4 regions of the Sodalis sp. RH19 genome follow, and region 2 is predicted to be linked to each of the others. Evidence: predicted binding sites of a transcription regulator. Region 2 holds the regulator's gene; each other region holds the start of a gene.
What was found. The regulator CRP, encoded in region 2, controls carbon source genes, mostly activating them, when cyclic AMP is high. The targets are predictions, from matches to a motif close to ATGTGANNNNNNTCACAT.
Positions count from the first base shown of each region.

Region 1: adhE (bifunctional acetaldehyde-CoA/alcohol dehydrogenase) is a predicted target of CRP. The motif match lies at 5,057-5,074, and genes of this name have one in related genera.
Region 3: ACL2XF_RS04760 (2-hydroxycarboxylate transporter family protein) is a predicted target of CRP. The motif match lies at 1,460-1,477, and genes of this name have one in related genera.
Region 4: msrB (peptide-methionine (R)-S-oxide reductase MsrB) is a predicted target of CRP. The motif match lies at 3,832-3,849, and genes of this name have one in related genera.

Region 1 is NZ_CP178734.1:2,083,803-2,091,681, reverse strand. It holds gene hns (histone-like nucleoid-structuring protein H-NS) at 27-434, opposite strand; gene ACL2XF_RS09365 (thymidine kinase) at 1,000-1,620, shown strand; gene adhE (bifunctional acetaldehyde-CoA/alcohol dehydrogenase) at 2,064-4,784, opposite strand; gene oppA (oligopeptide ABC transporter substrate-binding protein OppA) at 5,886-7,523, shown strand; gene oppB (oligopeptide ABC transporter permease OppB) at 7,627-7,879, shown strand, end outside.
Region 2 is NZ_CP178734.1:5,123,719-5,131,597, reverse strand. It holds gene ACL2XF_RS23010 (ABC transporter ATP-binding protein) at 1-1,264, shown strand, start outside; gene ACL2XF_RS23005 (LysE family translocator) at 1,270-1,872, opposite strand; gene ACL2XF_RS23000 (YheU family protein) at 1,994-2,236, shown strand; gene ACL2XF_RS22995 (phosphoribulokinase) at 2,341-3,210, shown strand; gene ACL2XF_RS22990 (OsmC family protein) at 3,843-4,265, opposite strand; gene ACL2XF_RS22985 (hypothetical protein) at 4,225-4,413, shown strand; gene crp (cAMP-activated global transcriptional regulator CRP) at 4,581-5,213, shown strand; gene ACL2XF_RS22975 (YccS/YhfK family putative transporter) at 5,267-7,339, shown strand; gene argD (bifunctional acetylornithine/succinyldiaminopimelate transaminase) at 7,356-7,879, opposite strand, start outside.
Region 3 is NZ_CP178734.1:1,058,915-1,066,793, forward strand. It holds gene ACL2XF_RS04760 (2-hydroxycarboxylate transporter family protein) at 1-1,331, opposite strand, end outside; gene ACL2XF_RS04765 (NAD-dependent malic enzyme) at 1,714-3,399, shown strand; gene ACL2XF_RS04770 (helix-turn-helix domain-containing protein) at 3,489-4,352, shown strand; partial or broken gene ACL2XF_RS04775 (IS66 family transposase) at 4,486-4,803, shown strand; gene ACL2XF_RS04780 (DUF554 domain-containing protein) at 4,896-5,612, opposite strand; gene ACL2XF_RS04785 (ester cyclase) at 5,852-6,430, opposite strand; gene ACL2XF_RS04790 (NADPH-dependent F420 reductase) at 6,471-7,094, opposite strand; gene ACL2XF_RS04795 (LysR family transcriptional regulator) at 7,232-7,879, shown strand, end outside.
Region 4 is NZ_CP178734.1:2,104,115-2,111,993, forward strand. It holds gene sppA (signal peptide peptidase SppA) at 1-1,094, shown strand, start outside; gene ansA (asparaginase) at 1,192-2,208, shown strand; gene pncA (bifunctional nicotinamidase/pyrazinamidase) at 2,222-2,857, shown strand; gene ACL2XF_RS09460 (YeaC family protein) at 2,932-3,204, opposite strand; gene msrB (peptide-methionine (R)-S-oxide reductase MsrB) at 3,293-3,706, opposite strand; gene gapA (glyceraldehyde-3-phosphate dehydrogenase) at 4,057-5,052, shown strand; gene ACL2XF_RS09475 (D-hexose-6-phosphate mutarotase) at 5,140-6,012, shown strand; gene ACL2XF_RS09480 (aldo/keto reductase) at 6,127-6,981, opposite strand; gene ACL2XF_RS09485 (MipA/OmpV family protein) at 7,071-7,820, opposite strand.

The DNA of each region.
Region 1 (7,879 bases), 2.7 Mb from region 2:
GGTATTTATAATAGCGGTAATTTGGATTAAAGCAGGAAATCGTCCAGCGTCTTGCCTTCATCTTCAATAGACTTCTTGATGACGGCAGGCGTACGGCCTTGGCCGGTCCAGGTTTTGATTTCACCGTTTTCATCGGTGTACTGATATTTAGCCGGACGTGCCGCACGCTTGGTTTTACCCGTTGCTTTAGAAGCGCTCATGGTTTGCAGCAATTCATTCGGATCGATACCGTCGGCAATCAGCATTTCACGATATTGCTGTAATTTGCGGGTGCGTTCTTCGATTTCAGCCTGTGCTTGGCTGTCTTCCTCACGGCGTTCGTTGACAACGACCTCAAGTTTCTCCAGCATTTCTTCCAGAGTCTCCAGGGTACATTCTCTCGCTTGCGCACGCAGAGTTCGGATGTTGTTAAGAATTTTAAGTGCTTCGCTCATTGTCCTAATCTCGAATAATATAAATGGGGCGTCGGGGTAATAATAGAGCGGTAGTTTCTTTTCTGCAATAGCTAGTTTGTAAGTAAAGTAAAAAATAATCTTTTTTTTAAACCACCGCAGCCAAACGACAGTAAATATAAGGCTTGGGGCGAGTAACGACAAATTGATTCGCCATGTTGCGTTTTTCCCCTACTGCACTTTATGGAGCGCATATTGCACAAGACGTTTCATTATGAGCCATGTTTATATCAGGGGGAAATAGCAGGGTTATAAGCCCCCCATTAACCTCCGCCGGTTAATGAAGGTCCGACCTGGCGCCGGGGTAAGCGCGCCTGGCAAATGACCGGAGGGTGAATGGTAAAGTAGCCTGTAAATGATTCAATAAAATTACACTATTTTTATTCATTGCGGCGGGGGCGCCTTATTAGACCCGGCCCGGCCAACCGCCGCGCAGGGCGGGGGGAGTGAATCCGACGCGGGGCGGGGTGGGCCTTTGTGTTAAAGAATATGATACACTTATGGTCATATTAATTATGTCATGATTTTTCACCGGGGTATGGGGCTGATGGCTCAACTATATTTTTATTATTCTGCGATGAATGCGGGTAAATCGACGGCGCTGCTGCAATCTTCCTATAATTATCAGGAACGGGGCATGCGTACGCTGGTATTTACCGCGGAAATAGATAATCGCTTCGCGCGCGGGCAGGTCCGTTCCCGTATCGGCCTTTCCTCGCCGGCCGAGCTATACCGCCCCGATACCGATTTACTGGCCGTCATCACGCAGGCGCATCAGCTTGAGCCGTTGCACTGCGTGTTAGTCGACGAAAGCCAGTTTTTAACCCGGGAACAGGTTAACGGGTTGTCCGATGTCGTGGACCAGCTCGATATTCCGGTGCTCTGCTACGGCTTAAGAACGGATTTTCGCGCGGAATTGTTTCCCGGCAGTCAATATCTTCTTGCCTGGGCGGATAAATTGATTGAACTGAAAACTATCTGTTATTGCGGTCGCAAGGCGAACCGGGTATTGCGGCTAAATGACGAGGGCAAGCCCGTGCATGATGGGCAACAAGTGGTTATCGGCGGGGATGAGCGTTATGTCTCCGTTTGCCGCAAACATTACAAACAGGCGCTGGAACAGGATGTGTCCGTGCCAGGTTACACGCGCCTGACGCCGTCGGCTTAGGTTCGCGCCGGTCCCGACCGGCGGCGAATCCGCCAGGCAGGCAGCCCGCGCGCTTAAACCGCCCAGGCGGCGCGCAGCGGCTGCCAATGACCGGGCCTGGGCGTCGGCCGCGCCCAGGCCCGGGAATCCCGTGTCGGGGCCTTTAGGGGCCTTCAGCGGTCTTTGTCTACGAGTGGCGGCGTTGCCGGCGAAAGCCGGGGACGGTATTGAGGACTGGGCGGTGGGACGCGCCGGGGACGGCTAAAGGCAGGCAAGGGCACCCGGAGTTATGAATACCCCGTACGGCGCTGGCGTTGCGATAGCGCGTTAAACGGCCCAGGCGGGCCGTAGCGCGCATCCCCAGGCGGGGGCGCAGTGATAGCGCTGCGGACACAAAAAAGCCCCTTACGGGGCTTTTTGGCGTTTCCCCCGCCGGAACGGGGGACTGACAGGCATCAGCAGTATCAGCTGGTGACTTTCTTGCCTTTCTTCTCGGATTTCACGACGTCATTTATCGTCGCTTTGATATTACCGACAGGGGCGGGCGCATTGGCCGCCGCGACGGCGTTTTCAAAGGGTTCGACGAATTTACGGCCGTAGTAGGTATCCATCAGGATTTGCTTGAGTTCGGCAATCAGCGGATAACGCGGGTTGGCGCCGGTACATTGGTCATCGAACGCATCTTCCGACAGTTTGTCGACTTTTGCCAGGAAGTCTGCTTCCAGCACGCCGGCTTCGCGAATAGAGGTCGGGATGCCCAGGTCTGCCTTGATTTCGTCAAGCCAGGCGAGCAGATTCTCGATCTTCTGCGCGGTACGGTCGCCCGGTTTGCTCAGGCCCAGATGGTCCGCCACTTCGGCGTAGCGACGGCGTGCCTGCGGACGGTCGTACTGACTGAACGCGGCCTGCTTGGTCGGGTTGTCGTTGGCGTTGTAGCGGATCACGTTGGAGATCAGCATAGCATTGGCCAGGCCATGGGGAATGTGGAATTCCGACCCCAGTTTATGGGCCATGGAGTGACATACGCCGAGGAAGGCGTTGGCAAACGCGATACCGGCGATGGTGGCGGCGTTATGCACGCGTTCACGGGCCACCGGGTTCTTGGCGCCTTCATGATAGCTGGCCGGCAGGTATTCTTTAAGCAGCTTAATGGCCTGCAGCGCCTGGCCGTCGGAAAACTCGGTGGCCATAATGGACACATAGGCTTCCAGCGCATGGGTTACCGCATCCAGGCCGCCGAAGGCGCACAGGGATTTAGGCATGTTCATCACCAGGTTGGCGTCGACAATCGCCATATCCGGCACCAGGGCATAATCCGCCAGCGGGTATTTCTGGCCGGTGGCGTCATCGGTGACCACGGCGAACGGCGTAACTTCCGAACCGGTGCCCGAGGTGGTGGTAACCGCAATCATCCTGGCTTTTACGCCCATTTTCGGGAACTTGTAGATACGTTTACGGATATCCATAAAGCGCAGCGCCAGCTCTTCGAACGGGGTACCCGGATGTTCGTACATCACCCACATGATCTTGGCGGCATCCATCGGCGAGCCGCCGCCGAGGGCAATGATGACATCGGGTTTAAACGACATCATCTGCTCGGCGCCCTTGCGCACGATGCTCAGGGTCGGATCGGCCTCAACCTCGAAGAACACTTCGGTTTCAATGCCGTGGTTTTTCAGCACCGAGGTAATCTGGTCGGCATAGCCGTTGTTGAACAGATAGCGGTCGGTGACGATAAAGGCGCGTTTTGCGCCGTCGCTGGCCACTTCGTCCAGGGCGATCGGCAATGAACCACGACGGAAATAGATGGATTTAGGAAGCTTATGCCACATCATATTTTCAGCTCGCTTGGCCACGGTTTTCTTGTTGATGAGATGCTTGACCCCGACGTTCTCGGAGATCGAGTTCCCGCCCCAGGAACCACAACCCAGCGTCAGGGACGGCGCCAGCTTGAAGTTATAGAGGTCGCCGATACCCCCTTGAGAGGCCGGGGTGTTGATCAGGATACGCGCGGTCTTCATCTTGTCGCCGAAAAAATTCACGCGTTCAGGCTGGTTATCCTGGTCGGTGTACAGACAAGAGGTATGGCCGATGCCGCCCATCTCCACCAATTTTTCCGCTTTGATCACGGCGTCTTCGAAATTCTTGGCGCGGTACATGGCCAGCATCGGCGACAGTTTTTCATGGGCGAAGGGTTCTGAGTCGTCCACGACGGTCACTTCACCGATCAGCACCTTGGTGTTGCCCGGCACTTTGATACCGGCCATATCGGCAATCTTCGATGCCGCCTGGCCGACAATGGCCGCGTTAAGCGCGCCGTTTTTCAGGATGATGCCCTGAACGGCCTTCAGTTCCTCGCCGCGCAGCATATAGCCGCCATGGCTGGCGAAACGTTCGCGTACGGCGTCATAGATTTCGTCGACCACGATAACCGACTGTTCGGAGGCGCAGATGACGCCGTTATCGAAGGTCTTCGACATCAGGATGGACGCTACCACGCGTTTGATGTCCGCGGTTTCATCCACCACGACCGGGGTGTTGCCGGCGCCGACGCCGATGGCAGGCTTGCCGGAGCTGTAGGCGGCCTTGACCATGCCCGGACCACCGGTGGCGAGGATCAGGTTGACCAGCGGATGATGCATAAGCTGGTTGGATAATTCCACGGTCGGCTCGTCTATCCAGCCGATGATGTCTTTCGGCGCACCGGCGGCGACGGCGGCCTTAAGCACGATTTCCGCCGCGCGGTTGGTGGCGTTCTTGGCGCGCGGATGCGGCGAGAAAATGATGCCGTTGCGGGTCTTCAGACAGATTAACGCCTTGAAGATAGCCGTCGATGTCGGGTTGGTGGTGGGCACGATACCGCAGATGATACCGATGGGTTCGGCGATGGTGATAGTGCCGAACGTATCGTCCTGGGCCAGGATGCCGCAGGTTTTTTCATCTTTATAGGCGTTGTAAATATATTCGGAGGCAAAATGGTTTTTAATCACTTTATCTTCGACGATGCCCATACCGGATTCGGCTACGGCCATCTTGGCGAGGGGGATGCGCGCATCGGCGGCGGCCAGGGCGGCGGCGCGGAAAATTTTATCCACCTGCTCCTGGGTAAAATTGGCATATTCGCGCTGGGCTTTTTTGACGCGTTCTACCAGCGTATTAAGTTCAGCGACATTAGTAACAGCCATAATGCTCTCCTAATAAATGTTAAAATTTTGGGTTAGATTGTTAAACTCTTTAAGTAAAAAGCCTGCCCGCCTCGCCCACAAAGATATATATGACTAATATTATATCAGTTAGTCTATCTGCCCAATCAGGGATATGCATTGGCACAATGAGCTTTTTACTTAATGAGTTTCTTCAATCACCTACTTTAACAAAAAATTCAGTTAAATTGCCGCTTTTTTATGCTTACCCGGCTTTGCGTTAAAGGGATCTTAAAGAGTATTACCGCAGTTATATGTGATACATATCACAAATTATGCATGCTGACTCCATTCAGCATGGAGGGATGGCCGCAAAAGTTACACAGGTGCCTTAATTACGTTAACCGATGAAATGTCGGGATAAATACGATTACAATTAATTAACAAACTGGCTGCAAAATTCGCCCCAAATAGCGATTTACCGCCGGGGGAGAAAGCAAAACGGCAGGCCGCCAGAAAAATCCACCTTAACATTGCCTGCCTAACCCCGCGCAGCGATGCTCATAACGGTCAGCATCAAAATAGGACAAAACATGCACGGAATTGGCCAAAATGCACCATAAAGCATCAGCGTATATTAACTGCGCAATGGGATTTTGTCGGCATAATGGGAAATTAATCGTGCTTTATTTCAAAACGATAGCGGGTTTTATCGGAATTTTCCGGATTTTTTTTCAGCCTAAGCGGCAAAGGGTCTTGTCACAATGCTACTCAGATGTTATTAGTGTTTATTCACGCATCATTAGGCGTTTATTCTCTTTACAGGCCATAAATTGACCTTATGTGTTTTTATGTAACAAATGATTAAATAATAATTATTTTTCCATGTAAGGCTGATATTTTTTGATGCCATGATAACTGTAAATAACTTCTTGCCAGGCCTGTGTCCCACCCGATTGCTGTTTTTGCCGGCGCCGCGCCGGCTTGTTTCCTTTATAGCCTTCACCAATAAGGAATACCGCTTCTTTGCCTTGTGGTTTCGTTCACCATAATTGGCGTGGGAGTTGTCATACCCGTTTAACGGGAACCTGCGTGCCGCAAAGCCGGGGCCACGCAATAATAAAAAACTGGAGTGCACTGATAATGACCAACATCACGAAAAAGACACTGCTGGCGGCGGGCATCATTGCCGCACTGGGCGTCGTGTCGGTAGGATCCTCTTTCGCCGCGGACGTTCCCGCCGGCGTGCAGCTTAGCGACAAACAGGAATTGGTGCGCGGCAACGGCGCCGAAATACAGTCCCTCGATCCCCATAAGATAGAAGGGGTGCCGGAATCCAATATCAACCGCGATGTGCTGGAAGGGCTGACCATTAACGACCTGTACGGCCATACGCAGCCGGGCGCCGCCGAAAGCTGGGAGACCAAGGACTCGAAAGTCTGGATCTTCCATCTGCGCAAAGACGCCAAATGGTCCAACGGCGATCCGGTGACGGCGCAGGATTTTGTCTATAGCTGGCGTCGCCTGGCCGACCCGCAGACCGCGTCGCCGTATGAAAGCTATCCGCAGTACGCCCATATCGTGAATATCGATGAAATCATTGCCGGCAAAATGAAACCCGATACCCTGGGCGTTAAGGCCGTGGACGATAAGACGCTGGAAGTGACCCTGAGCCAGCCGGTGCCTTATTTTCCTAAATTACTGAGCAACCCCGCCATGTCGCCGGTGCCGCAAAAGGTGGTGGAGCAGTTTGGTGAAAAATGGACCCAGCCCGCCAATTGGGTCGGCAACGGCGCGTATAAAGTAAAGGATTGGGTCGTCAACGAGCGTCTGGTGCTGGAGCGTAGCCCGTCCTATTGGAATAATGCCAAGACGGTGATCAACCAGGTGACCTACCTGCCGATTTCCTCGGAAGTAACCGACGTGAACCGCTATCGCGCCGGCGAATCCGATATGACCTATAACAATCTGCCGATCGAATTATTCCAGAAGCTGAAACGCGAAATCCCGAAAGAAGTGCATGTCGATCCGTATCTGTGTACCTATTATTATGAAATCAATAACCAAAAGGCGCCCTTTACCGATGTGCGCGTGCGCACCGCGCTGAAACTGGCGCTGGATCGCGATATTATCGTTAACAAGGTTAAAGCCCAGGGCGACTTGCCCGCCTTTGGTTTTACGCCTCCGTATACCGACGGCGCCAAGTTGACCCCGCCGGAGTGGTTTGGCTGGAGCCAGGACAAACGTAATGCCGAAGCGCGTAAGCTGCTGGAGCAGGCCGGCTACACCAAGGATAAGCCGCTGACCTTCGATTTATTGTACAATACCTCCGATCTGCATAAGAAACTGGCGATTGCCGTTGCGTCGATATGGAAAAAGAACCTGGGCGTGGAAGTCAAGTTGGTAAACCAGGAATGGAAAACCTTCCTCGATACCCGTCACCAGGGGACCTTTGATGTATCCCGCGCCGGCTGGTGTGCCGATTACAACGAACCCACCACCTTCCTGAACATTATGCTGACCAATGGTTCGAGCAATACCGCCCATTACTCCAGCCCGGCCTTTGATAAGCTGATTGCCGACGCCGTCGACGCCAAGAGCGATGATGCGCGCACAACCTTGTATCAGCAGGCTGAACAGCAACTGGATAAGGATTCCGCCATCGTTCCGGTGTATTACTATGTGAACGCCCGGCTGGTGAAACCTTATGTTGGTGGATATACCGGTAAAGATCCGCTGGATAATGTGTATGTAAAAGACCTTTACATCATCAAACATTAACCAGGCGTAATGGATGACAACAGGGCAGGGTCTTCACGGGCCGTGCCCTGTTTTTCCTGTTCAAGTGAACGATTTGAATAAATGCACGTTATAGGTATTGGGCATGTTAAAGTTTATTATCCGCCGGTTGCTTGAAGCGATTCCGACGCTATTCATATTGATCACCATTTCATTTTTCATGATGCGGCTGGCGCCCGGGAGTCCGTTTACCGGCGAGCGCGGCCTGCCGCCGGAAGTGATGGCCAACATCGAAGCCAGGTACCATCTCAACGATCCGATGATAAAGCAGTACGGCGCGTATCTGGTCCAACTGGCGCACGGTGATTTCGGCCCGTCGTTCAAATATAAAGACTATT
Region 2 (7,879 bases):
GCAGACGTTGAACGAATATACCGGCAACTACTCGTCGTTTGAGCAGCAGCGGGTGACCAAGCTGGCGCAACAGCAGTCGCTGTTCCAGCACCAGCAGGAAAAAGTGGCCCATTTGCAGCATTATATCGACCGTTTCCGTGCCCAGGCCACCAAGGCCAAGCAGGCGCAAAGCCGGATCAAGATGCTTGAGCGGATGGAGCTGATCGCCCCGGCCCATGTGGATAATCCCTTCCAGTTCAAGTTCCGTACTCCGGAAAGCCTGCCGAGCCCCCTGCTGAGCATGGAGAAAGTCAGCGCCGGTTATGGCGAGCGCACCATCCTTAATTCCATCAAGCTTAACCTGGTGCCCGGTTCGCGCATCGGCCTGCTAGGACGCAACGGCGCCGGCAAGTCGACGCTTATCAAGCTGCTGGCCGGCACCCTTGAGCCGCAGTCCGGCACCATCGGCCTGGCGAAAGGCATCAAGCTGGGTTATTTCGCCCAGCATCAGCTGGAGTTCCTGCGCGCCGACGAATCGCCGCTGGCGCATATGATCCGGCTGGCGCCGCAGGAGTATGAGCAGGCGCTGCGCGACTATCTGGGCGGGTTTGGTTTCCGTGGCGATAAGGTGACCGAACCGACCGCGCGTTTTTCCGGCGGCGAAAAGGCCCGGCTGGTGCTGGCGCTGATTGTCTGGCAGCGTCCCAACCTGCTGCTGCTCGATGAGCCGACCAACCATCTGGATCTGGATATGCGCCAGGCGCTGACCGAAGCGCTGATAGATTTCGACGGCGCGCTGGTGGTGGTGTCCCATGACCGGCATTTACTGCGTTCCACCACCGATGAATTTTATCTGGTGCATGACGGTCGCGTCGCATCGTTTGACGGCGATGTGGAGGATTACCAGCAGTGGCTGGTGGATCAGCAGCGCCAGGCGGCGGCGCAGGACGGCAATGATACCGAGACCCCGGCGCCGCAGGTCAATAATGCCCAGGCCAGGAAAGACCAGAAGCGGCGCGAGGCGGATTTCCGTAATCAGACCCAGCCGTTGCGCAAGTCCATTACCCGTTATGAACAGCAAATGGAAAAACGTGGCGCGGAGCTGGCGGCCATCGAGGCCGGACTGGCCGACGCGGCGCTGTATGATATCAGCCGTAAAGCGGACCTGGCCCTGGCCCTGCAGCAGCAGGCCAAGGTTAAATCGCAGCTGGAAGAGGCGGAAATGGCGTGGCTGGACGCCCAGGAACAGTTGGAGACCCTGACCCGGGAGTTCGAGTCGCAATAAGCGCGTCAGCGCCAGATCAGCAATACGCAGGCCGCCGTCAGCAGGCCCATGGCGACGTTAAAAGCGATCCAGGCGCGTTTGCTGCGCAGCAGCCGGCCGATAAGGGTGCCGAAGCCGAGCCAGATAACGCCGGAGACAATATTGACGCTGACGATGCCGACGCTGATGGCGCCGACGGAGGTGATATAGGCGCTGCCGCTCAGGCTGAAGCTGGCCACCGCGCCCAGCGCCATCAGCCAGGCCTTGGGATTAAGAAACTGCAGCAGGCCGCCCTGGTAGAAGGGAATGGGCCGGGGGGGCGGCGCGTCGGTTTCCAGTTTTTCATAGGCGGCGGTGGCTATTTTCCAGGCCAACCACAGCAGGTAAAGGCTGCCCGCCACCTTCAGCATAAAATGCAGGGACGGATAAAGCGTGATTAGGCCGCCGATGCCGAAGGCCACCAGCAGCAGGATACATTGCATGCCGAGCATGATGCCGATCATCAGCGGCATCGAGCGCCAGAAGCCAAAATTGGCGCCCGAGGCGGTAAGCAACATATTATTAGGACCAGGGGTAATGGCGGCCACCCAGAGAAACCCCAGCATTGACAGAAAAAGACTCAGTTCCACGTTTTGGCGGCTCCCCGTAAAATAACGCGTATGAAGCTACCAGTGCGCACGTGGATGCACAAGGCATAACAGGTGAAATTTACTCAACACCTTGATTTATTGACTATCGGGACACAATATCGTGATTATTCCCTGGGAACAAATCGATCCTGACACGCTCTATAACCTGATCGAGTCCTTTGTACTGCGTGAGGGCACCGATTATGGCGAGCAGGAGAAATCACTGGCGCAAAAGGTCGAGGATGTAAAACGCCAGTTGATAAGCGGCGAGGCGGTGGTGGTCTGGTCGGAATTGCATGAAAATATCAATATCATGCCGCGCGGCCGGTTTAATGACCAGGCCGGAGATACGCCGGGCGAATAGCGAAGCCCCTGGCCCCTAAGCGCTAAATATGCTAACACTCACTTCTGGGCCTTGATGCCGGGCGCACTTCTTCACGCCGCAATTCAACCAAGCGTAGGGTTACCATGTCGACAAAACACCCCATTATTGCCGTTACCGGTTCCAGCGGTGCGGGCACCACCACCACCAGCCTGGCGTTTCGTAAAATATTCCAGCAGTTGAATATCCACGCCGCCGAACTGGAGGGTGACAGCTTTCATCACTTTACCCGGCCGGAAATGGATATGGCGATCCGCAAGGCGCGGGATTTAGGGCGCCATATCAGCTACTTTGGTCCGGACGCCAATAACTTTGGCCTGCTGGAGCATACGTTTCATCAGTATGGCGATACCGGCCGCGGCCAGTCGCGTAAATATCTGCATACGTATGACGAGGCGGTGCCGTATAACCAGATCCCCGGTACCTTTACGCCCTGGCAGGCGTTGCCGGAACCGACGGACGTGTTATTTTACGAGGGGCTGCACGGCGGCGTGGTGACCGATAGCCATGACGTGGCGAAGCACGTGGATTTGCTGGTGGGCGTGGTGCCCATCGTCAACCTGGAGTGGATCCAGAAACTGGTGCGCGATACCGGCGAGCGGGGGCATTCGCGCGAGGCGGTGATGGATTCGGTGGTGAGGTCGATGGAGGATTATATTAACTACATCACGCCGCAGTTTTCCCGCACCCATATCAATTTCCAGCGGGTGCCGACCGTCGACACGTCGAACCCTTTCGCCGCCAAGGCGATTCCCTCACTTGACGAAAGTTTTGTCGTTATTCATTTCCGTAGCCTGGCGCATATCGACCTGCCTTACCTGCTGGCGATGCTGCAAGGCTCCTTTATTTCCAATATTAATACGCTGGTGGTGCCCGGGGGCAAGATGGGGCTGGCGATGGAGCTGATAATGGGGCCGCTGGTACAGCAGTTGCTGGAAGGAAAGGAAATTAAGTAAACTCGAGGCCTCGGGCGGGAACACCACGCCCGATTCGGCCCCATCGGCATGCTTTCCCTTGAACACGCCAGGATTCGCTGCGGTGTTGGCGGGCCTAGCATACCGTGGGGCGCTCGGTCGGGCGGGAACACCACGCCCGATTCGACCCCATCGGCATGCTCTCCCTTGAACACGCCAGGATTCGCTGCGGTGTTGGCGGGCCTAGCATACCGTGGGGCGCTCGGTCGGGCGGGAACACCACGCCCGATTCGACCCCATCGGCATGCTTTCCCTTGAACACGCCAGGATTCGCTGCGGTGTTGGCGGGCCTAGCATACCGTGGGGCACTCGGTCGGGCGGGAACACCACGCCCGATTCGACCCCATCGGCATGCTCTCCCTTGAACACGCCGGGTTTGAGCGCGGTGTTGGCGGGCATACCGTGCCATGGGGCGCTCGGTCGGGCAGAGAAACCATGCCCGATTCGACCCCATTGGCGCGCTCTCCCTTGAACACGCCGGGTTTGAGCGCGGTGTTGGCGGGCATACCGTGCCATGGGGCGCTCGGTCGGGCAGAGAAACCATGCCCGATTCGACCCCATTGGCGCGCTCTCCCTTGAACACGCCGGGTTTGAGTGCGGTGTTGGCGGGCCGGTTAGGCGGCGGGGGCGTGGCGTTCGTCGCGCACTTCAAAGCTGTGGGTCATATTGACCGACGCGCCGAGCATCAGTGAGACCGAGCAGTATTTTTCCGCCGATAGCGTCACCGCCCGCTCCACCGCCTTGTCGGTCAGCCCGGCGCCGGTGACGATAAAATGCAGGTTGATATGGGTAAACAGGCGCGGCGCCTCGTCGCGGCGCTCGGATGTGAGTTTGACCTCGCAGTCCCGGACGTCCTGCCGCGCTTTGTGTAAAATCGATACCACATCAATGGCGCTGCAGCCGCCGACCGACATCAATACCATTTCCATTGGGCTGGGCGCTTTTTCGCCCGCGTTCCCATCCATCAAAACCTGGTGGCCCGAGGCGGATTCGCCCATGAAAGACAACCCTTCTACCCATTTGACCCGTGCCTGCATTATGATACTCCTGATGAAAAGCTTTCCAGCAGACTACATTTTTGTTGGAAAACTGGCAATGTTACTGAACATACTTCATGCTGAAGCAAGACAACAGAAGACACTGCTTCAAACCTATGCTAAAAACAAGGCTGGATCGGCCTCATGATAATGAAAGGGCAAGAGATCGATCGGAACATCACATTACCAGACCCTAATAAGTTCCCTTACGTCGCTCCGTTTAAACGCGGAGTCAGAGTGAATAATACAAGCGCCGTAACAGGGAATACGATGTCCCGAACCTGGGATAGCGATGACAAAAGAGGATAACAGCGAATGGTTCTCGGCAAACCGCAAACAGACCCGACTCTCGAATGGTTCCTGTCTCATTGCCATATTCATAAGTATCCATCGAAGAGTACACTTATACATCAGGGTGAAAAGGCTGAAACGCTTTACTACATCGTTAAGGGCGCCGTGGCGGTGCTGATTAAGGATGAAGAAGGCAAAGAGATGATTCTCTCCTATCTTAACCAGGGAGATTTCATCGGTGAGCTCGGCCTATTCGAGGAAGGTCAGGAACGCAGTGCCTGGGTACGGGCGAAAACCGCCTGTGAAGTCGCCGAGATTTCGTATAAAAAATTCCGGCAGCTGATTCAGGTGAATCCGGATATCCTGATGCGCCTGTCGGCGCAAATGGCCAGTCGTTTACAGGTAACGTCGGAAAAAGTCGGCAACCTGGCATTCCTGGACGTTACCGGACGCATAGCGCAAACCCTGTTGAACCTGGCGAAACAACCCGACGCCATGACCCACCCCGACGGCATGCAGATAAAAATCACCCGTCAGGAAATCGGCCAGATTGTCGGCTGTTCCCGCGAGACGGTAGGACGTATTCTTAAAATGCTCGAAGATCAAAATCTTATATCCGCGCACGGTAAAACCATTGTTGTTTACGGCACGCGCTGATAGCCCCGTTATACAGGCGTGGTGCTTCGTACCACGCTTTTTTTGCTGACAGTATGTGGCGCCGGTTAATCTACCACCCTGAAGTAAACTATGCCCTGCGGCAAACCATCGTGCTATGCCTGCCGGTGGCCGCCGGCCTGTTATTCGGCAGCTTGCAAAACGGCCTGCTGTTTTCGTTGGTCCCTGCCTGCTGCAATATCGCCGGCCTCGATACCCTGCATAAACGGTTTTTCAAGCGCCTGGCCGTCGGCGGTGCGCTGTTCGCGCTGAGCAGCGTGCTGATCCAGGTGCTGTTGGCCGTGCCGGTGCCGTTGCCCTTGGTGATGCTCGGCCTGGCGCTGCTGTTCGGCGTTACCGGTGAAATCAGCCCGCTGCACGGCCGTTTATTGCCCGCCGCGCTTATCGCCGCCATCTTTACCCTGGGCCTGGCCGGCAATGTGCCGCCCGTCGTGCCGCCGCTGCTGTATATTGCCGGCACCGCCTGGTACGGACTGTTCAACGCCCTGTGGTTCCGGTTGTGGAAGGAGCAGCCGATGCGGGAATCTCTTAGCCTGCTGTATCGGGAGCTGGCGGATTATATCGAGGCGAAATATACCCTGCTGACACAGCATACCGATCCGGAAACCGCCCTGCCGCCGCTGTTTGCCCGCCAGCAGGCGGTGATTGATCTGATTGCCCAGGTATACCAGCAGCTTTATATGCTGTCGGCCAATGATCAGCTGCAGTACAAACGCCTGCTGCGTTCTTTCCAGGTGGCGCTGGATTTGCAGGAGCATATCGCCGTCAGCCTGCACCAGCCGGACGAAGTACAAAAACTGGTGGCGCAAAGCCACGCCGAGGCGGTTATCCGCTATAACGCCCGGTTGATTGCCGCGCGGTTGCGGGTACTGGCGGATGATATTCTCTATCACCGGCAGCCGGGGCGTTTTAACATGGCCACCGCGCTGTCGGCCCTGGAAAAAATTGCCGACCGGCATCCGGATAATCCGGTCGGACAGTTTTGTTATTACCATTTCAGCCGTATCGCCCGGCTGCTGCGTACCCAGCGCCCGCTTTACCGCCGCGACCTGATGGCCGACAACCAGCAGCGGCTGTCGTTTTGGCATGCGCTGGTCAGCTACTGTTCCTTTAAATCCATGGCGCTGCGCAGCGCGGCAAGGCTTGGGATTATGCTGGCCATCGGCAGCAGCCTGGGGCTGGTATTGGATCTCCCCAAACCCTACTGGATTTTAATGACGGTGATGTTTGTCAGCCAGAACGGCTATAACGCCACCCGGGTGCGGATCCAGCATCGGGCCCTGGGCACGTTGGCGGGGTTGGTGATTGCCGCCGGCACGCTGCAATTCAGGCTGAGCGACGGCACGGTATTGCTGTGCATGTTGTTCCTGACGCTGGCGTCTTACCTGGTGTTGCGCAAAAATTACGGCCTGGCGATGATCGGCATGACGGTGACCGCGGTGTATACGTTGCAGCTACTGTCGCTGAACGGCGCGCATTTCCTGGTGCCCAGGCTGGTGGATACGCTGATCGGCTGTATGCTGGCGTTCGGCGGCATGCTGTGGTTATGGCCGCAGTGGCAAAGCGGTATGCTGCGCAAAAACGCCCATCTGGCGCTGGAGCGGGACCAGGACGCGCTGCGACTGCTGCTGCAACCCGCCCCCGAGCCGGCGGCGCTGGCCTACGCGCGCATGAAGGTCAACCAGGCGCACAACGCGCTGTTTACGTCGCTTAGCCAGGCGATGCGGGAGCCGGCGTTTAATTCGCGCTATCTGACCGATATGCGTTTATGGGTGACCCATAGCCAGTTCATCGTCGAGCACATCAATGCCATGACCATCCTGGCGCGGGATCACTACATGCTGACGCCGACGCTGGCGCAAAAGTACCTGGCCTCTTGCGAGGTGGCGCTGCAGCGCTGCCAGCAACGGCTGGAATATGACGGCCCAAGCTCAGACAGCCCGGTGATGGATGCCGCCGGCGAAACGCCGGAGCTGCCCGGCACCCTGATGGAACGCCATCTGCGGCGTATTCTGTTCCATCTGGGCGTGATGCATACGATTTCATCGGTAGCCTGGCGCCAGCGGCCGCAGCACGGCAACTGGCTGGCGCGCCGGTTAAGCCATTAGTCTCCCGCCGCGCGCCTTAGGGTTTGGCGGCGATAACCTGCGCCACCGCCTGTTCAAACCGGGCCATGCCCTGTTCGATATCGGCGAACTCCACCACCAGCGACGGCGCGAAACGGATGACGTCCGGACCGGCGTTGAGGATCATCAGGCCCTGCGCGGCGCTGGCGTGCAGGAACTCGCGCGCCCGGCCATGGAACTGCGGCCGCAGTTCGGCGCCCAGCAGCAGGCCCATGCCGCGCACATCCGAAAATACCTGATATTTGTCGTCAATCGCCTGGAGCGCGCTGACGAAACGATCGTGCCTTTCGTTAATGCCCGCCAGGACTTCCGGCTGGTTAATCACATCCAGCGCCGCCTCGGATACCGCGCAGGCCAGGGGATTGCCGCCATAGGTGGTGCCGTGGGTGCCCACTTTCATCACCGAGGCGATCTCTTCCGTAGTCAGCATGGCGCTGATGGGGAAACCGCCGCCCAGCGCCTTGGCGGTGGTCAGAATATCCGGCGTTACGCCATAGTGCATATAGGTAAACAGCTTGCCGG
Region 3 (7,879 bases), 1.7 Mb from region 2:
CCAAGGAGTAATGTGGCGCCGATGACCGTCGATGCTCCGCCGATCCGGGTGGATATCTGGGCGAACGGCATCAATGACATGCGGTTTGACGCTGATAGAATGGCAACGTCGCCGGTCCCGCCCAGTCCGCTGTGGCAGCATGTGACGATGGCGGCCTCGATCGGGTACATATTGAGATAAGGCGCAATCAGAAAACTCACGACGCCCATGGAAATGACCACCGAGGCACAGACGATCACATAGCCGAGGGAGAACACCGCGACGACGCTTTCCAGCGGGACATACAGCATGCCCAGTCCAATCATAAGCGGCCATACCAGTGTGGTGGATACAAATTTATAAAAACTATGGGCTCCTTCCTCCATCTTTGCCGGGATCACCCGCGCGTATTTACACAGTACGGCAATCAGAATCATCAATACCGGTCCGGGAATATGAACCCATTTTTCGACTAATCCCCCAACGATGAAAAAGGTGCAAATCATCAATAAACCGCCGCCCATCAGCGCAAAATCCACCGGACGTTCTTCTTCTTTTCGGGCAAACAAGGCATTTTCCGCCGCCGACCTGATTAATGTGCCATCGCCACTCCAGTGAGTGCGGCGGGTGCCCAAACGGGCCAGCACGCCGGCGCAGACGATAGCGAAAATATTGCCCACGACGGCGGCGGGAGCCAACTGCGCCACGTAAACATCCGGCGAGGCGCCCAGGATGGCGGAATAAGCCAGGGAAAGGGGTAAAATACCTTCGCCAATCCCGCCGCCCAGGATGGGGACGATAATAAAGAAAAAAGTATGGTAAACGCTATACCCGAATAATTTACCCACCACCAATCCGCTTATCGCCGCCGTTGCGGTTCCCGCCAGCAAGGGTATAAACATACGGATCATGCCTTGCACCAGGACAATACGGTTCATGCCGAGGATACTGCCGACCACCAGGCTGGCGATAACAAAATACAGCAGGTTGGCCTCCTTCATTAACAGGTGTACCGTCTCCAGGGTATTAATTTTAAAAACGCCAAAAAAAACCATTACCGACGGTACCATTAGACAAAGAATGGCTGGGCCGCCAATATCGCGCAGCACGGGAATCCGTCGGCCAATATGCGACAGCAAAAATCCCAGGGTCATAATGACGGCCAAACCACCAATCATATTTTTAGGCAGGTAGCTGGAATAGGCGGAAATAAACACGATGCTGGCGATGGTAATGAAAAGAATCAACGGCACCGAACTGATATCAGCGCCGTTGCATTGCCTGAAGAATGTCGATGAGGGCGACGTTGCTGTTTTTTCATAATTCTCAATTGGTTTGTCGATTTTTTCCATTATAATCACCTTGCTGTTTTGGCGGTGCGCTGATAAGAGGTTAATGGGTTTTATTGATTAAATAGCTGACGTTAAATACATATTATAAAATTATGATGTTTTATTTTATACTCAGACGTATAATTTGTGTGCGCTACTCATCACACAATCTTTTTGGTAATTTAATTAATCTTTGTTTAATTAAAAAACTTTAAATAGTTAAAAATGCATATTAATAATTAAATTTAACTGAGAGTTGCAACCTGACATGCTATAACAGTCACCACTGATGGGTTTTTTAGCCGGGTGCGGACAACTGCTTTATGCCAAGCTGCTCGCCGGCTGTGAGTGGAAAAATATAAATACAAGCGTATTTATTGATGTTATCTGCGAGGGTTGTGAAATGGCATCGTGCAAAACGTTGTACACACATTATACCGGGTCATTGCTGCTGGATAATCCCTTGCTGAATAAGGGATCGGCTTTCACCGAACAAGAGCGTCGCGCCCTCAATCTCTGCGGACTGTTACCGAATCAGGTCGAAACCATCGGCGAGCAAACGGAGCGCGCTTATTCTCAATACTGCCAATTTAAACGGGATATTTCGAAACATATCTATTTGCGTAATATCCAGGATACCAACGAGACATTGTTTTATAATTTGTTGCGTTATCATCTTGACGAAATGCTGCCGATTATTTACACCCCAACGGTTGGCGAGGCCTGCGAGCGATTTTCGGCGATCTATCGCCGCGCCAGAGGGTTGTTTATTGCCTATCCGGACCGGGATCGTATTGACGACATGCTGCAGAATTTCTCTAAACATGATATCAGAATCATTGTGGTTACCGACGGGGAGCGCATTCTCGGGTTGGGCGATCAGGGCATTGGCGGCATGGGCATTCCTATCGGCAAGCTCTCTTTATATACCGCCTGCGGCGGCATTAATCCGGCACAAACGTTACCGATCATGCTGGACGTCGGAACCAACAATATGCAGTGCCTGGACGACCCGCTGTATATGGGCTGGCGGCACCCGCGCATAAACGATGACGAATATATGGCCTTCATCGACGCCTTTATCGTGGCGGTCAATACCCGCTGGCCCCGCGTCTTGTTGCAGTTCGAGGATTTCGCCCAAAAGAACGCCATGCCGCTGCTTGAACGTTATCGCCATACGCTGTGCTGTTTTAACGATGATATCCAGGGTACCGCCGCGGTAACGCTGGGAACCCTGATCGCCGCCAGCCATGCCGCGGGCGGCCGGTTACGCGATCACCGGGTCGTATTCCTCGGGGCGGGTTCCGCCGGCTGCGGCATTGCTGAAAATATCATCGCGCAAATGATGGCGGAAGGGGCCGGAGAAAAAGAAGCCCGTGCCCAGGTCTTTATGGTCGATAGATTTGGTCTGTTGACCGACGATATGCCCAACCTGCTTGATTTCCAGCGCCGGCTGGTGACCGCCCGCTCCTCGCTCGCCGGCTGGGGCCTGACTACACCCAGCGTCTCGCTGCTGGACGTGGTGCGTCACGCCAAGCCGAGCGTGCTTATCGGCGTCTCCGGCCAGACAGGGCTGTTTACTGAGGAAATCGTGCACGAAATGCTGCGCCACTGCCCGCGGCCGATTATTATGCCGCTGTCCAATCCGACATCGCGCGCGGAGGCCCGGCCGCAGGACGTGCTCGCCTGGACCGAAGGCGCGGCAATGATAGCGACGGGCAGCCCGTTTGCGCCGGTGATTTACCAGGATCGACGCTATGATATTCCCCAATGCAATAATGCGTATATTTTCCCTGGCCTGGGGCTGGGCATTCTTGCATCGGGCGCCAGCCGCGTCACCGATGGCATGCTGATGGCGGCCAGCCAGGCATTGGCGGCCACTTCGCCATTGGCGATGACCGGCGCGGGGCCGCTACTGCCGCCGGTGAATGATATTCAGCAAATATCGCGCGCGATCGCCGTTAAGGTGGCCAAAACCGCCCAGGAAGAAGGCGTGGCGTCGGTCATGTCGGAAAAGGACCTTGCCCGGTCATTGGAGCAGAATTATTGGCAGGGTGGTTATAGCCATTATAAACACTCATCTTTTTAAATCGTTTATGCGCCACCTGGGGGTTGGGGCTATCGGTCCGGCACCCGGTTTGTGTTTTTTTATGCCCATGAGTGTTATGAGGAATGCCGATGGATCCCTCCCACATCATTTTTGCCCTGCTGGGCTGGTTGGAAAATAACTTGGATCAGCCATTAATAATGGATCGGATTGCGAGTAAATCAGGTTATTCAAAATGGCATTTACAACGTATGTTTTCCAGAATAACCGGTACGACGCTGGGTTCATATACCCGGGCGCGCAGATTGTCCCGGGCAGCGGTGGCGTTATGCGTCACCGATTTACCCATTATTGATATTGCCATCAGATATCATTTTGACTCCCGGCAGAGCTTCACCCGGGCGTTTAAAAAACAGTTTGGCCAAACGCCCGCCTTTTACCGCGATACGACGGAGTGGCCGTCGTTTGGCATTTGTCCTCCGATACGACCAGGCGCCGCGACTATACCGCCGCTCACCTATGTCACCTTACGGGATGTGCAGTTATACGGCGTCACCAGCAGCTATACCGGGTCGCTTGGGCGGGATAGCACTTTTTTTCGCGCCGATTTGCATACGGATTTTTGGTTTCACTATTTGGCGCAAGCGCGGATCTTACCGTCCGTCTTGTTTGGTCTAAATCATGTACTGCCGAATAAAAGCCCTGAAATGGGGCAGGAAGTCATATTCCGTTACACCACTGCGCTTCAGCCAAAGTATGCCCCCATAGGTCAACCGGTAATACTGGCGGGCGGTGAATACGCGCTATTTACCTATAACGGAGATACGGGCGGCCTGCAGAATTTTATTTTGATGCTGTATGACACTTATTTGCCAAAGCTGAAATTAACGCGCCGTCAGGGGCCGGATATAGAGTGCTTTTATCCGCAAGGCAAAGAGGAGATAGCAACGCTGCATCAATCGAATTGCCAATACCTGATACCGGTATACCGCTGAAGACATCGTTGTCCTTGCCTGGCGGTATCCCAATGCGCTGTGCGGGTGATATTTGTATCCGGGGGCGTCCGGCCGGGTAACGAAGGCAGGGGTGCGAAGCACGATCCCGATCGTTACTGATAGGGCCTTTACCACGCTGTCGCGCCAGGCCGATACGGCGAAGGCGTCCAACTATCTGATGAATCACTGGCAGGTGTTGTGTTACTACGCCGGCGATGGCTGGGCGGAGATCGATAACAATATCGCCGCAAACGCGCTGCGGGTAGTGAGCCCGGGCCGCAAAAATTGCCTGTTCTTCGGTTCGGACCGCGGCGGTGAACGGGCGTTGCACAAGCTAAACGGGGTGGAACCGGAAGCGTATCTGCGTCATGTGCTGGCAGTTATCGCGGAACATCCCATCAACAAGATCAAAGATCTCCTGCCGTGGCACCTCGACATCCCTGCTGAGTAAGGGGCAATACGGCGCTAGACGGTCGCCTACTATGATGCCGCGGCAATTTTTTATAGTGGCAAAAAAAAAATGGCACGACAGAGAATTTTTTTTCAAGCTGTCATCAGTGCCCTCCATACAAAAGAAAGTGGCACAACAAACAATAGCGCTGGTAAAAAATTCACCACGGAAAAAATTTTAATCTGTGCGATGCGAAGTCCCACGGCAATCATAATTATACCACCGCAGGCCGAGAAATCGGCGAAAGCCGCCTTATCCATATATGGCATAATCCACACCGCTAGTCCAAATAAAGCGCTCTGGATTAACAACTGGGGTATGGCCACCATCACTAAGGTAATCCCAAGTGACATCGAAAAAATCATCGCGGTAAAAAAGTCCATAATCGATTTAACCAGCAGCAGCTGATAATTACCTTCGAATCCTTCGGTCAATGCGCCGACTATGCCTAGTCCACTGGCACAAAACAGGACAATCATAGCGGTAAAACTTTGGGCGAATTCTTTTGCTGGCATAGTGCTACGGGTTTTGATGACTCGGGATAGCCAGTACTGAAGCTTTCCTGCCCCCCATTTAACGCCATGCTCCAGGGAAAACAATTCACCTAATGTGGTTCCAAGGATCAATGCGAAAATTACCGCCGGCATATTCTGTACTTTTATCACCATCACAATACCGATCGATATCGATGCCAGCGCAAAAGTTGCGGGTAATCCTTCACGTAGCCGCTCTGGTACATGTTTGGCGAATGAAATGCCTAGCAGTCCCCCAGAGATAATTGCCGCACTATTAAGCCATGGTCCTAACATGATATCCTCATGATTATCCTATATAGATTTGTTATCTTGTTTTTCGTCGTTTTCAGGCATAGGAATTAAGGTAAACCAGACTACCCCTTCCCATCGTGCACTGGCTGAGCGTCAGCGGTGTACATACAGCTGAAGTCACGCACATAAAAAGCTGGAAAAATCGCCAGGAAGAAGAACTGGCCGCGTGAATCGCCAATTTTATCTGCGCCGGGGGTCAATTCCCAGCGCCTAGGATAATATTAATGTGCCAATCCAATTTGCTGCATAAACGAGGCGTTGTCCCAGAACAAATACTCTTCATCCATCACGCCGCTTTTAGTCCAATGGCCAAGGGTGGCCATCGTCAGCTTAAATGGCTTGCCTGTGGGTGCCGCCATTTTGCCGTTTCCCAAAGGCATCGGTTTGGTGAAGGTTCCCTCCATCATGCCGATGACCCCGGTCCATTCGCCCGAACCAAAGCGCACCGGATGCACATTGATATGCGTATCCGGCGCAAAAACGAATGTTTGCTTTAATTCAACAATATGGGCCGCCAATCCTTTGGTCGTATGGCCGTCAGGATAATGCACCAGGATATCCTGGGCATGGCTTTCATGCAGGCGATCCCATTTCTGATGGGTATATACGTCGAAATCGAGAGTATCAAACGTTTTAAGATTGTTATTAACGTTTTTTTCAGCGCTCTGATATTTCGACAGTTCCTGCATCAACGGTGGTATGGCGTCATTCGCGCTTTTGGCTTTATCAGCGGCAAATGCGGAGGAAACAGCCAGCCCAAGCGCCAGTGCGGCAGTCACGACATGAGATGATAATTGCATGATAATACTCTTCTTATTAGATAGCGTGTCTGGACGCCGGTTATTTGTTGATAAGCCAGGTCGGCGCAATGGTGGTGCCAAGTCCGGCGCCATAGCCAAAGTAGATATTCAACCCGCCCAGCGGCTCAAGATAACGGGCATTTTTTAATCCGCCGGCATCAATCGCGCTAAAGCCCAGCGAGTGAACCACCGTGGATACCGTTTCTTTTGCCGATGCATCGTCAGCGGCGATAAACACCGGCACCGTGCTGCCCGCCAACTCGGGACCGGCGGCCAGTACCTGGGCAAATATCGTGTTGAAGGCTTTCACCAGACGGACGCCGGGGAAGGCGTTGGCGATTTCCTCGGCCGCGGACGTGACGTGTCCAAGGGTGAGCGACATATAATCGGCGCTCAACGGGTTGGTGATATCAATAATCACCTTGCCGTCCAGATTGCCAAGGGCGCGCAGCGCGTTCACCGCGTCACCGTAGGCGGTGGCGAGAATAATCACGTCCGCCCCGGCGGCCTTGGCGGGTTCCGTGGTTTTGGCTCCGAATTGCTTAGCCAGCGCTTCGGACTTGCCGGCGTCGCGCCCGACGATGTACACCAGATGTCCGGCTTTGGTCAGTTGTTTGACGAAACCTGCGGCCATATTGCCTGCGCCGATAACGGTTATTTTCATAGCAATTTCCTTTTGGTATAGGGGGTGATGGCGATGACTGAACAAGCGAATTGATACAATAAGCGTTTTTAATGGTGGGAAAAATGGCGCTATGAGAATATGACTATTACGTAAAACGTAATAATAAGAGAAATGAAGTGGATATCGTCAAAGCTATGCAGGTCTTTGCCACAGTGGTAGAGGAAGGCGGTTTTTCCAGGGCGGCGGATAAACTGGCGACATCGGGAGCGGCGGTGTCACGCCAGATTGCGGCATTGGAGAATCATCTCGGCGCGCTCTTGCTGCAGCGCACCACGCGGCGGCTATCGCTAACCGAACCAGGCGAGGCGCTCTATGAGCGTGCCCAACAGATACTTGCCAGTATCGCCGAAACCGAGGCTGTGGTGGGGCAATACGCGCTGCGGCTGTCCGGATCGTTTCGCATCAGTGCGCCGCTGTCGTTCGGTATCCATCAATTAGCGCCGGTATTGCCTGAGTTTCATCGGCGGCATCCGGACTTGCAGTTTGATATCGATCTCTCTGATCGGGTGGTTGATTTAGTACATGAAGGGTTTGATCTCGCCATCCGCATTACCCGAGCCCCGAGCCCCAATTTGATTGCCCGCAAGATAGCGCGCATCAATATGATCGTTTGCGCCGCGCCAGGTTACCTGGCCGAGCGCGGCGTACCCATGACTCCCGCCGATCTCGCCGGCCACGATACGCTGGGCTATTCTTATCTCAGCTCAAGTGATAACTGGGAGTTTTATGATGCGGCGGGAACAGCAATCCAGGTACGTATCCAG
Region 4 (7,879 bases), 2.7 Mb from region 2:
TCCCCGGCGCCCAGGCGATGGTGGCCGGCCTGCGGTCCGTCGACGGCGATACGGCGCAGTTCGCGCTGGCGAATAAGTGGGTCGATACCGTGGCCTCCCGTGTGGCCATCGAAGCGGAAATGACCAAGGCCTTTGGCTGGAACAAGCAAAAAAACGCGTTTAACGCCGTCAGTATTTATGATTACCAGACGCCGCGGCAACCGCAAAAAGGCGGCCAGATTGCGGTTATTTTCGCCAACGGCGCCATTATCGACGGCCCGGAAACCCCGGGGTCGGTCGGCGGCGACACGACCGCCGGCCAGATCCGCGACGCCAGGCTGGATCCCGATGTCAAGGCCATCGTCTTGCGGGTTAACAGTCCCGGCGGCAGCGTCAGCGCCTCCGAGATGATCCGTTCCGAGCTCGAGGCGGCGCGCACCGCGGGTAAACCGGTGGTGGTTTCCATGGGCGGCATGGCCGCATCCGGCGGTTACTGGATTTCAACCCCGGCCAACTACATCATCGCCAGTCCCAGCACCCTCACCGGCTCGATCGGTATTTTCGGCGTTATCAACACCTTCGAGGATTCCCTGGGCAGCATAGGCGTCCATACCGATGGCGTCGCCACCTCGCCATTGGCCGATCTGTCGATGACCAAGGCGCTGCCGCCGGAATTTTCGCAGATGATGCAGCTCAACATCGAGAACGGCTACAAGAACTTTATTACGCTTGTGGGCAAGGCGCGGAACAAATCTCCCGAGGAGGTCGATAAGATTGCCCAGGGTCATGTCTGGGTCGGCAGCGATGCCAAGACCAACGGCCTGGTCGATCAGTTGGGGGATTTTGACGACGCGGTGGCGAAAGCGGCCGAACTGGCGAAATTACAGCAATACTACCTGAACTGGTATCTGGATGAGCCGAGCCTGCTTGATATGGTCATGTCGCAAACCAGCGCCGCGGTTTATGCGCATCTGCCCGTCATGATCCAGGCGTTCCTGCCGGTGCCGGCCGCGCAGATTTCCGCCCTGTTTTCCACCCAGGCCAACGCGTTTCCGAAATTGAACGACCCCCAGAACCGTTACGCCTATTGCCTTACCTGCGGTGACGTCCAATAACCTGGCCGCCCCAACCGATACCAGCCCCGTCCGGGGCTGGTGTTATTGCCTGCAGGACGTATAATTAGCGTATTATCCCGTCAACGCCTGTCCCTTCATGTCAAAAAAATCCATTTATGTTGCGTATACCGGCGGCACCATTGGTATGCAACGTTCCGAAAACGGTTATATCCCGGTCTCGGGGCATCTGCAGCGTCAGCTGGCCCTGATGCCGGAATTCTATCGCCCGGAAATGCCCGATTTCACCGTGCATGAATACACGCCGCTGATCGACTCCTCCGATATGACGCCCGACGATTGGCAACATATCGCCCAGGATGTCGCGGAAAATTATCATCGCTATGATGGGTTTGTTATTTTACACGGCACGGACACCATGGCGTTCACCGCCTCCGCGCTGTCGTTTATGCTGGAAAACCTGAATAAGCCGGTGATCGTCACCGGATCGCAGATCCCGCTGGAGGAACTGCGATCCGACGGCCAGACCAATCTGCTCAACGCGCTGTACCTGGCGGCCAACTATCCCGTGAATGAAGTCAGCCTGTTTTTTAACAATAAGATGTTTCGCGGCAACCGCGCCACCAAAGCCCACGCCGACGGTTTCGACGCGTTTGCCTCACCCAATTTGCCGCCGCTGCTGGAAGCGGGCATCCATATACGCCGCATGGCCTCCCCGCTGCCGCCCGGGGGCGACGGCGTGCTTATCAGTCATCCGATCACGCCGCAGCCGGTCGGGGTGGTCACGCTTTATCCCGGCATTTCCGCCGATGTGGTGGGCAATTTTTTACGCCAGCCGGTGAAAGCGCTGATCCTGCGCTCCTACGGCGTGGGCAACGCCCCGCAGCACCCGGCGCTGCTGGATGAATTGCGCCAGGCGGTGGCGCGTGGAAGCATCGTGGTCAACCTGACCCAATGTTTTTCCGGCCGGGTCGATATGGGCGGCTACGCTACCGGCAACGCCCTGGCGCGGGCCGGCGTTATCAGCGGATTTGATATGACCGTCGAGGCCACCCTGACCAAACTGCACTTTTTATTGAGCCAGTCGCTGCCGGCCGCCGATATTTGCCGTCTGATGCAGCAAAACCTGCGCGGGGAGTTAACCGTTAAAGAGTGAACGGGAGAGATCTATGAACAGCGCCTTACTGTTGATCGATTTACAAAATGATTTTTGCCCGGGCGGCGCGCTGGCGGTCGCCGAGGGAGACGCGGTGATAAGCGTCGCCAACCAGGCGATGGCCTTTTGCCGCCGGTCGGGTTTCCCGGTGGCGGCCTCGCTGGACTGGCATCCACGCCAGCACGGCAGTTTTGCGGTCAACGCCGGCGCCCGGGTGGGCGATACCGGCATGCTGGACGGTCTCAGCCAGGTATGGTGGCCGGTGCACTGCGTACAGGATACCCCCGGGGCGCAGTTGCACCCGCAGTTGCATCAGCAATGGATTGATAAGAAGATCCTCAAGGGCCGCCAGCCCGAGATAGACAGCTACAGCGCATTTTTTGATAACGGCCATCGCCAGCAGACCGAGCTGGATGACTGGCTGCGCGCGCTGGATATCACCCATCTGACGGTGATGGGGCTGGCGACCGACTATTGCGTAAAGTTCACCGTGCTTGACGCGCTGTCGCTGGGCTATCGCACCGACGTGCTCACCGAAGGATGCCGCGGCGTCAACCTGGACGCCGGCGACAGCCAAAGGGCGCTGGAGGAAATGCGCCGCCACGGCGCCAGGCTGGTGACCCTGGATGAGATGATGCGCGGCGTCTGAGCGCGAAGCGGCGCCGGCGAAGGATAGGCGTTTCCCGGCATGGTGACGCGGCCGCGCCTGCCGGGGTGGCCGCGCTATTCGGGCTTGATACGCGCCACCGGTCGCCCGGTCAGTTCCTCAAGCAGCTCGCGCTTGCTTTTCATCACGATTTGCCCGTCGGTGCCGATGCTCATATGCTCCGGCTGATGATTATGACGGGCCTGCCACAGCATCACCATTTGCAGGCAGTTATCCTTTTGTTCGGCGGTCAGGGGAACGCCGTCGGGCCATTTGCCCAGTTCCACCGCCGTTTTCAGGCGCTGGTAGATGTCAGGCGTCAGGTTAGCCAGTAGCGCATCAACGTCCACGATTTATTCCTTATCATAAGAATAATTAGCTGAATCGATAAAGCTTGCCTCCGCCGGCAGCGATACGCGCGGGTGTGTTACGTGCGAATCAGCCGTCGATTTCTTCGCCATTTTCCTGGTCCTTAAAACGCAGCGAAGCGGAGTTAACGCAAAAACGGGCGCCGCCGGGCTGCGGCCCGTCCGGGAATACGTGCCCAAGATGGGCATCGCAATTGCCGCAGCGGATCTCCACGCGATGCATACCATGGGAGTTGTCGTCCAGATAACGGATGGCGGACTCGTTAACCGGCTCGTAAAAACTCGGCCAGCCGCAGCCGGAGTCATATTTGGTTGCAGAAAAAAACAGCGGCGCGTTGCAGCACAGGCAGTGGTACTGGCCGGTGCGCTTATTTTCCAGCAACTTACCGCTATAAGGCGGCTCGGTGCCCCGCTCCTGCGTGACGTGGCGCTGCATATCGGTCAGATGGTCGGGGACGATGCGATCGGGATCATTTTTAGCCATACGTGCGATTCTCAGGCGGTGAATGAATGATAAGGGTTTTGAACCGGCTTATTATAACAAATAATTAACAACACCGGGATGATTTTTAGCTTAAACTAGAGGGCGAGAAACGACGTGAGCGGTAAGTGTGATGCATGTCACATTTAGCTGCCAGGTGCAGTTTAAATGGCGGGCTACGGCCCCCATCTTATTCGTAGCTGTGCGGGCGGCGGAACGGACAATTTACGTTCAAATGGTGTGATTACGTTTGATTTGCAGCAATAATTGACACGATTCCGCTTGACGCTGCGCGAGGTTTTTGTAAGTTTACAAGTAACCTTTTATTCACTAATAATTAGCTGGTGGAATATATGACTATCAAAGTAGGTATCAACGGTTTTGGCCGTATCGGCCGTATTGTTTTCCGTGCTGCGCAGGAACGTGACGATGTCGAAATCGTCGCCATCAATGACCTGTTAGACGCCGACTATATGGCTTACATGCTGAAGTATGATTCAACTCACGGTCGTTTCGACGGTACCGTGGAAGTGAAAGACGGCCATCTGGTTGTAAACGGCAAAACCATCCGTGTTACCGCTGAGAGAGATCCGGCTAACCTGAAATGGGGTGACGTTGGCGTTGACGTGGTTGCAGAAGCCACCGGCATCTTCCTGACCGACGAAACCGCCCGCAAGCACATCACCGCCGGCGCTAAGAAAGTGGTCCTGACGGGCCCTTCCAAGGACAATACCCCGATGTTCGTCATGGGCGTGAACCATAAATCCTATGATGGCCAGGATATCGTGTCCAACGCTTCCTGTACCACCAACTGCCTGGCGCCGCTGGCCAAAGTACTTAACGATAAATTCGGTATCGTTGAAGCGCTGATGACCACCGTACACGCCACCACCGCAACGCAGAAAACCGTCGACGGCCCGTCCCATAAAGACTGGCGCGGCGGCCGCGGCGCGTCCCAGAACATCATTCCGTCCTCAACCGGCGCCGCCAAGGCCGTGGGTAAAGTTATCCCCGAGCTGAACGGTAAACTGACCGGCATGTCCTTCCGTGTTCCGACCCCGAACGTTTCCGTTGTCGATTTAACCGCGCGCATTGAAAAAAGCGCAACGTATGAAGAAATCTGCGCAGCGATGAAAGCAGCGTCCGAAGGCGAACTGAAAGGCGTAATGGGCTACACCGATGAAGACGTGGTTTCCACCGATTTCAACGGCGAAAAACTGACGTCGGTATTTGACGCCAAAGCCGGCATCGCGCTGAACAAGAATTTTGTAAAATTGGTAGCCTGGTACGATAACGAAACAGGTTATTCCAATAAAGTACTGGATCTGATTTCCCATATCGCCAAGTAATCATTGTCGATAAAGAACGGCTTATGGGGCGACAGCAATGTCGCCCTTTTTATTTGATTCCAATGCTTAACTTCACAAGGCTCATGTATGCATAACTCTGTTTTTGCGTTACCCGTCAAAGAGCAGCTCTCATCCTCCATCAGCTTGCGTCAGATGGATGAACTGCCGGTTATCGTCATCGATCATCCGCGCGTCAAGGCGGCGGTTACCCTGCAGGGCGCCCATCTGGTGGCCTGGCAGCCCGCAGGCGAAGAACCGGTGCTGTGGTTAAGCGACAGCAGCGAATTCAAGGATGGCGTGGCCATTCGCGGCGGCGTGCCCGTCTGCTGGCCCTGGTTCGGCAAGGTAGCCAGTCCCAACCATGGTTTTGCGCGTATCCTGCCCTGGCATCTCGACGTCCATCAGGAAAACGATCAGCAGGTCACCCTGTCCCTCAGCCTGCACGACAGCGCCGTTACCGAGCAATACTGGCCGAAACCCTTTACCCTGACCGCGACATTTGTCCTGGGCCGCACCTGCAGCATCGAACTGGAAGCCAAAGGCGATTTCCAGAACACCGCCGCCCTGCACAGCTATTTTAATATCAAGGATATTAACGACGTCAGCGTAAGCGGACTGGGCAACAGCTATATCGACAAGGTGAACGGCGGCGTTACCGCGCAACAGCAGGGCGACGTCACGTTCAGCGGCGAAGTGGATCGGGTATATACCCACCCGCAGGACATCAGCCTGATTAACGACCGGGGCAATAAACGCGTCATCGAAATCCATCATCACCACTACAGCGACGTGGTAGCCTGGAATCCCGGCGCGGAATTGGCGAAAAAAATCAGCGATATCACGGACGAGGGCTATAAAACCTATGTTTGCGTGGAAACCGCACGCGTCAATAAACCGCTGGTAGCCACGCCGGCCGCCCCCGCGCGCCTGGCGACGGTTATCAGCCTACGTAAAGCCTGACCGCGGCTTACGGCCCCATGGCGGCCAGGGCCGCCCACGCTAAACTGCAGCAAACCTGTTACCGGGAAAGCGTGCCGGTGGGGCCGGGCCGGTCCTCTCGGGTCGTCGCTAAGATCAGACGATATCCAGATGGGTTTTGCGCTGGGGCGCGGGAAACGCGCGATCCAATTCATCAAGGTGCGCCGCGCTCAATACCACCTCCAGCGCCCTGGCATTCTCCTTCACATGCGCCCGGCTTCCCGCCTTGGGAATAGCAATCACCCCCGGACGCCGTATCACCCATGCCAGTAACACCTGGGCCGGCGTAAGCGCCAGTTCGCCGGCGATACGCTGTACCGCCTGATTGTCCATCAACCCGTTACGCAGCTTGCCGGCCTGCGCCAGCGGACAGTATGCCATCACCGGCATTCCCCGTTCCTGGCACCACGGCAGCAGATCGTACTCAATACCGCGCGAGGCCAGATGGTACAACACCTGATCCGTCATACAGGCATCGCCGCCCGGCAGCGACCACAGTTCCTCCATATCCGCCACGTCCAGGTTCGACACGCCCCAACGTTTGATCTTTCCCGCCTGGCGCAGCGTCTCCATGGCGGCGATGGTATCGGACAACGGAATGCCGCCGCGCCAGTGCAATAAATACAGATCAAGATAATCGGTTTGCAGACGGCGCAGGCTGTTTTCGCATGCCGCCTGCGCCTTGGCGCCACCGGCATTCTGCGGATAGACCTTCGACACCAGGAACACCTCTTCGCGCCGGCCCTGTATAGCCCGGCCCACCACGCGCTCCGCGCCGCCGTCGGCGTACATTTCGGCGGTATCAATCAGGCTCAGCCCCAGGTCGAGTCCATACTGCAACGCGCGCGCCTCAGCCTGGATATCGCTGGACCGTTCGCCCATATACCAGGTGCCCTGACCTATCGCGGGCAGGGTATGCCCATCGGGAAAAATCACCTGTTTACTGGCCATAGTTCCTCCTGTTGTATAAAACACCGCGGGCGCACCTGATTGGTGCGCCCGCGCATAAATGCACCCCAATGAAGCATGGTGCGCACCATTTAAAAGCGGTAGGTCATCCCTACCCCGATAAGCGTCGTCGCGCTGGCATTCACCATCGGACTATCTTTCACTTCATCGCTCAACCGGGTATAGCGCGCCATCAGCGAGGCATTCCAGTTTTCGTTCAACGCGTAAACCGCCGTCAGCTCCAGGTACGGCGACCATCCGTCGTCGGCCTGGTATTCCGCCAAGCCGCTGCGCCTGGATTCATGCCGGCTGACGCCATAATAGTAATCGTTCTGGTTATCGCTGGCCCAGTTGGCGCCGATGCCGGGCAACAGGGTCAACCGGTCGAATGTAAAAGGATAAAGATAAGCGAGATCGGCGGTAAATCCATCGCTGTTATCCAGGATATCGCCTAGATAGGATGCGCGAACTATGCCCCATTGCGCCGTATACTTATAGCGCAGCCCCGCCATGGCGGTTCCGCGCCGCTTATCCAACTGCTTCATATAGCCGTAATCATTGTCGCTGGGCTTGAAGCCGAACGGCGAATATTCGGCCGTCAGCGACAGCTGGTTCTGCGCATCCTTCCACAGATAATAGCCGGCGCTCAGGCCTTGCAGGTAGACGCTGTCCCCGTCATAGTTAATGATGGGAAACGGGATTGTTCTGTCGTCGGCGCCTTTATAAGGGCTGGTGGCGTGCAGCGCGGATGCGCCCACGGACCAGGTGCCGGCCATTGCCACCGGGGCGCAGAGGCCCAGGGCTACCGCGAGACTCAGTAAGGATAATGGGTGAGTTTTCACAATGGATGCTTCCCGTAGTGTTAAAAAAACGAACAAACCGCAATATAAACGTGAAGTGT